Pedobacter sp. W3I1: one gene and its partner. The protein of the gene in region 2 interacts with the protein of the main gene of each other region in a pairwise test. Links are inferred from orthologs where the notes say so. Each region holds a gene or a part of one and is shown on either strand. Other genes may lie near its edges. The genes, in order: ftsA and QF042_RS20885.

Region 1 (3,268 bases), 130 kb from region 2 along the record:
TCATAAGATCGAGAAAAAACTGCAATCTAACCCTTATATCGGCTTTGCAAAGGTTTACGTAGATATGGATGGTGTACTGCACATTGAGGTAAAACAACGTCAGCCTATCCTCCGCATATTGAATGAGAACGGACAGGATTTTTATATTGATAATGATGGACTAAAAATGCCTACTTCATCAAACTTCACGGCTAATGTGCTTGTGGCAACAGGACATATCACAGAGGTTTTTGGTAGCCGTGTAGATACCTTGCATACACAATTGGCAAGAGATTTATATAAAACTGCACAGTACATTAAAAAAGATACCCTTTGGGATTCACAGATTGAACAAATTGTGGTTGATCAGAAAAATGATATCGAGCTGATTCCTAGAGTGGGCAACCAACGCATCATTTTAGGTAATGCAGATTCGTTAGAAAAGAAAATGAAAAACCTGTTGTTGTTTTATAAAAAAGCAATGCCACAGGTAGGATGGGATACGTATAAAACCATCAACATTAAATACACCAACCAGATTGTCTGCGAAAAAAGAGATTCTACAGAAATAGGAAGAAAAGCAAAAACAATTTCTGCAGCCGATAGTTTGAGGATACAGCGAAGCGTGACCGACTCGTTGATTAAAAACACAATTGTTGCAGCAATGGATGATCGCCCGGAGGCGGATGAAGCTGAGAAGCCGGCGCCTAAACGGGAAGAGCCCAAAAAGACTGAGCCTAAAAAGCCAGAACCAAAAAAAGTAGAGGCCAAAAAGGTTGAAGTTAAAAAAGCCGCACCTAAAAAGGTAGAGCCGAAAAAAACAACACCAGTTAAAACAGCAATAAAAAAGCCGGCGGTTACGTCAGCTACAAAACCAAAGGAAACGAAACCTGCGGATAAAAAAGACAAACCGAAGCAAACGGTAACAACACAGCCAAAGCCGGCAAAATCTGAGGCTCAATTAAAAAAAGAGAAAGAAGCAAGAGAGAGAGAAATCAGAGCCCTGGAAAAACAATATAAAACTCAGCAAAATTAACGAATATGGACAAGGCAAAATTTACCAGTCAGTCGCCCATCGTAGTAGGATTGGATATCGGTACTACAAAAATTTGTGTTATCGTTGGTCGTAGAACACAACACGGTAAGATAGAAATCTTAGGAATAGGCAAGGCAGAATCGGCGGGAGTGACACGTGGAGTGGTTTCTAACATTCAAAAAACCGTACAGGGTATTGCTCAAGCAGTTGAAGTAGCAAGCGGACAATCCAATGTAGAGATACAGGTGGTAAATGTGGGTATTGCTGGTCAGCACATTAAGAGCTTACAGCACAGAGGAATTTTAACAAGAAGAGAATTAAACAACGAAATCGGTAAAAAAGATATCGATAAGTTAATTGATGATATGTTTAAACTGGTAATGCCACCGGGTGAGGAAATCATTCATGTATTGCCACAAGAATTTACCATCGATAACGAGCCGGGAATCAAAGATCCGATCGGTATGGCAGGGGTTCGCCTTGAAGCTAACTTCCATATCATCTCCGGACAGGTTACGGCTGTGAAAAACATTATCAAATGTGTAAACAATGCAGGCCTGCAAACTCAGGATTTAATTCTTGAGCCATTGGCTTCTTCTGAATCGGTGTTGAGCGAGGAAGAAAAAGAAGCTGGTATTGCATTGGTTGATATTGGTGGTGGTACTACAGATATTGCCATTTTCCACGAAGGTATTATCCGTCACACGGCAGTTATCCCTTTTGGTGGCAATAGTGTTACTGAAGATATTAGAGAGGGCTGCTCTGTAATGCGTAACCAGGCTGAGTTGTTAAAAACACGTTTTGGTTCGGCATTAGCTGAGGAAAATAAGGAAAACGAAATTATCTGTGTTCCGGGCTTACGTGGCCGTGAACCAAAAGAAATTTCGGTTAAAAACCTGGCTTACGTCATTCAGGCCCGTATGGAAGAGATTATTGAACACGTGTATTACGAAATCAAATCTTCCGGATACGAGAAAAAACTGATCGGTGGTATTGTAATTACAGGTGGCGGTGCTTTATTAAAACACTTATCTCAGGCGGTTGAATATGTAACCGGTTTAGATTGCCGTATTGGTTACCCGAACGAGCACTTATCTAAGTATGAAGATATGCCTAAAGCCATTTATGATGACCTGAAAAGCCCGATGTATGCAACCAGTGTAGGTTTACTGATCAAAGGAATCCAGAAAGCAGAAGAATTAATTGAAGAAATGAAACAGCCTGGTGTTTTTGTAGAAAAACCAAAAACAGCAAAAGAAAAAGAGAAACGCGGACCAGGTTTGTTCGATAAATTACTGGCAAAAACAAGAACTTTCATTCAGGACGACATGAATGTAAGCGATGAAGATTACTTAAAAAGTTAATTATTTTTCCACAAAAGATGAGTTTTCCACATTATTAACAGTTGTGGAAAACGTCTGTTGAAAAAGTGTTAATATTACATTGAGTAATGAACAGAATTTAAAAATTTTTAAACAACTGATTCATAAAGATATGCAGTTCGAAATGTTAAAAGATAAGTCTTCAATCATCAAGGTAATTGGTGTTGGAGGCGGTGGCGGCAACGCAGTGAACCATATGTACCTGTCTGGTATTACTGGTGTGGATTTTATTATTTGTAATACAGATGCCCAGGCTTTGGAATCTAGTCCTATACCTAACAAGGTACAATTAGGGGCTAGCTTAACCGAAGGAATGGGAGCTGGTTCTATCCCTGAGGTTGGTAAAAACTCAGCTATAGAAAATATAGATGATATTAAGGCAATGTTAGGTAGTACAACCAAAATGCTTTTTATTACAGCAGGAATGGGTGGTGGTACCGGAACAGGCGCTTCTCCAATCATTGCGAAAGCAGCTAAAGAACTTGATATTTTAACTGTGGCCATCATTACTACACCATTTTCTTTCGAAGGAAAAAGACGTAGACTGCAGGCCGACGAGGGAATGGAAGAGTTGAAGAAATATGTAGATTCTTACCTGGTTATCTCTAACGATCGCCTGCGAGAAATCTTCGGAAACTTAACCTTAGGTTCTGCTTTTGGTCAGGCCGATGATATTTTAACAACAGCTGCAAAAGGTATCGCAGAAATCATTACCGTTCCGGGTTATATCAACGTGGATTTTAAGGATGTGCGTACCGTAATGAAAGATAGTGGCGTAGCCATTATGGGTAGTTTTGCCGCTGAGGGTGAAGACCGTGCATTACAGGCCGTTGAAGGCGCTTTGGCTTCTCCGTTGTTAAAAGATAATGAA
Region 2 (3,159 bases):
ATCATAAAAAGCATCAAGTGTTAAGCCTGTTCCAAAAGCCAGTAAATACAACAAAATGTTGGGTATGCCGAAGGGAAGCAGGAGTAAAAATAATACATAAATGAATGGTGTTGAAAGATCATAAAAGCCCATATTCTTAAGCAAGAATATCTGCACAAAAAGTAGTAAAAACCACCTGATCACATTTACAATTATGATTCTACTATTCATTCGGTTTAACTAAGCTTTCCAAAGCCTTTTGCTCTTCGGCTTTTTTATCTTTAACCACATATACATATTGCAATGTGCTAAAGTCAGTAAATAAATTTAATTCTGCTGATAAGAAATTATCATTCGTGGCCACATTTGCCTTGCTGATTTTTCCAACCAAAATCCCGGCAGGAAAAGATCCGTAACCAGAAGTAATCACACTATCACCAACGTACATTTTAATATGGTTGGGCACCTCTTTAACAAATGCCTTTTTAATATCGAAATTTCCGTCGCCCCAAACTAATGAGCCAAGCGCATTATTCTTTTTCAAGGTTACACTAATCTTAGTGTCTTTATGCAATAGCGATTGGATCGTTGCTAAATGTGCAGAAACATCACGGATAAAGCCAACTACTCCACGTTGAGGCGCGATAACGGCCATGCCGCTTTTAATGCCATCAACAGTGCCTTTATTAATGGTCATTACGTTATTGCGTAAAGTGATCGAATTTTTAACCACTTTGGCTGCCAGATATGTGTATTGCTGATTGGTAACCGTATCTATTACCTTTACATCTTTGGCTGTATCTACCGTAGTTAATCCCAGTAACTGGCTTTTAAGCTTAGCGTTTTCTGCAGCAAGGCTATCGTTAACCATACCCAGGTTTAAATATCTTTTAAAAACATTTAACCTTTCGTATGCAGTGCCAACTACCTCATTGCTTGAGTTTAAGGTTACGCTTCGCTGATAGGAGTTGTTTTTCACCGTTAGGTAGATCCCAACAATAAAAAAAATGATAAATAAGAAAAATGCGTTGTATCTGCTGATGAAAATCCAAAGGTTACGCATCCGAGTAATTGAGTTGGGAGTTAAAAGTTTGGAGTCTGAGTGGAAAACTCCAAGCTCACAACCCCAAACTCCAAACTAAATGTTATTGCATTAAGAATTTATATCCACCAATATTTTTAAGGGCGATGCCAGTTCCACGAACTACAGCACGAAGCGGATCTTCTGCAACGTGAACAGGTAATTTTGTTTTAGCAGCTACACGCTTATCTAAACCTCTTAACAATGCACCACCACCGGTTAAATAAATACCAGTTTGGTAAATATCTGCCGAAAGTTCTGGAGGAGTAATCTCTAAAGCTTTTAAAATGGCTTCTTCAATTTTAGAGATCGACTTATCTAGGCAGTGTGCAATTTCGGTATATGATACAGTGATCTGTTTGGGTACACCGGTCATTAAATCGCGACCTTGAACCGCGAAATCGGCAGGAGCATCCTGTAACTCAGGTAAAGCTGCACCAACTTCAATTTTAATTTTTTCAGCGGTACGGTCACCAATCATAATGTTGTGTTGGCGGCGGATGTAGTTTACGATATCAGAGTCGAAGTTATCTCCCGCAACGCGGATAGATTGATCGCACACGATACCTGATAAAGCGATAACCGCAATTTCTGTCGTACCGCCACCTATATCGATAATCATGTTACCCATTGGCTCTTCTACATCAATCCCGATACCTACGGCAGCTGCCATTGGCTCATGAATTAAGTATACCTCTTTAGCCCCGGCAATTTCAGCAGAATCGCGCACAGCACGTTTTTCTACTTCAGTAATACCAGATGGAATACAGATTACCATACGTAAAGAAGGAAACATCCAGCCTTTACCGCCATTGAGCATACGGATCATCCCTTTAATCATTGCCTCAGCAGCATTGAAATCAGCAATTACACCATCCTTTAATGGGCGTACGGTTTTAATATTATCGTGGGTTTTACCCTCCATTTGCATTGCCTGACGACCTATAGCAATGACTTTGTTTGTAGTACGATCAAAAGCAACGATAGATGGCTCATCTACAACTACTTTGTCGTTATGTATAATCAGGGTATTCGCTGTGCCTAAATCGATGGCAACTTCTTGCGTAAACCAGTTAAATAATCCCATGTATAAGGTATGTTTTCTTTATTTTATCAAATCTATACTATTCCTAATGTAAAAATAGCTTTTTTATTGTTTTAAGTTTTATTTTCTTCAGTTATTAAATTGTTTTTAAGGCAATTAAAATGTTTAGAGAATAAAAACCTATAATTCTTAGGTTAAAGCACTCCAGCTATCCGTTCAATCCGACGGAAAATCGGAAACCATTGCTGTCGGGTTTAGTTTATTTGGATCCGGCTTTTCTAATTTCCTCCCCCTGCCCCCTCCAAAGGGGGAAGCCCCTCAAAGTTTCATACCTGCATGGTGAATTTGAGCTTTCGATAGGTAAAACCCTCTGCCTTTAAACCCTCTACCTTCTACCTTTCTAATGTTTAAAGTGTCTTATCCCAGTGGTTACCATTGCAATACCTTTTTCGTTTGCTTTCGCTACAGAATCAGCATCTTTAATCGATCCACCTGGTTGCAGAACAGCTGTAATTCCGGCTTCGGCAGCAATTTCAACACAGTCAGGGAAAGGAAAGAAAGCATCAGAAGCCATTGCAGCACCCTTAACACTGAATCCGAAAGAGGCTGCTTTTTCAATCGCTTGTTTTAAGGCGTCAACACGGGAAGTTTGACCAACCCCGCTTGCAATTAAAACATCATCCTTAACCAAAACAATGGTGTTCGATTTAGTATGTTTTACAATTTTGTTAGCAAAGAACAGGTCTTTTAGTTCTTGTTCAGTTGGTGCTTTATCGGTAACGGTTGTCATTTGCTCCGGACCTTCGATAATTAAATCTTTGTCCTGCTCAATTACACCGTTTAATAATGTTTTAAATTGTTTTTTGCTCAATTCAACCTCGTTGCGTTGTAAAATAACGCGGTTTTTCTTTTTACTGAATAACTCAATCGCTTCTGCCTGGTAAGAAGGAGCAATCAAAACTTCGAAAAACAAGTTGTTAATTTCCTGGGCCGTTTCTAAGTCTACCGCAACATTGGTAATCAGTACGCCACCAAAAGCAGAAACCGGATCGCA

What was found.
Region 1: the proteins of QF042_RS20885 (region 2) and ftsA interact in binary tests that used the Escherichia coli proteins (3 or more experiments, as listed by UniProt). The link is inferred for Pedobacter sp. W3I1 from one-to-one orthologs.

What each region holds. Positions count from the first base shown.
Region 1 is NZ_JAUSXN010000001.1:5,235,140-5,238,407, reverse strand. What follows is about bases 266-3,199. They hold ftsA (cell division protein FtsA), read left to right. Parts: upstream 266-1,020; coding sequence 1,021-2,379; downstream 2,380-3,199. Other genes in these bases: ftsZ (cell division protein FtsZ), read left to right, coding at 2,510-3,199; QF042_RS21505 (cell division protein FtsQ), read left to right, coding at 266-1,015. Also shown: more of QF042_RS21505, read left to right, coding at 1-265; more of ftsZ, read left to right, coding at 3,200-3,268. UniProt on the Escherichia coli protein: Essential cell division protein that assists in the assembly of the Z ring. May serve as the principal membrane anchor for the Z ring.
Region 2 is NZ_JAUSXN010000001.1:5,100,723-5,103,881, reverse strand. Bases 137-2,961 are described here. They hold QF042_RS20885 (rod shape-determining protein), read right to left. Parts: upstream 2,148-2,961; coding sequence 1,125-2,147; downstream 137-1,124. Other genes in these bases: mreC (rod shape-determining protein MreC), read right to left, coding at 203-1,042; QF042_RS20895 (hypothetical protein), read right to left, coding at 137-210. Outside these bases: more of QF042_RS20895, read right to left, coding at 1-136. UniProt on the Escherichia coli protein: Forms membrane-associated dynamic filaments that are essential for cell shape determination. Acts by regulating cell wall synthesis and cell elongation, and thus cell shape.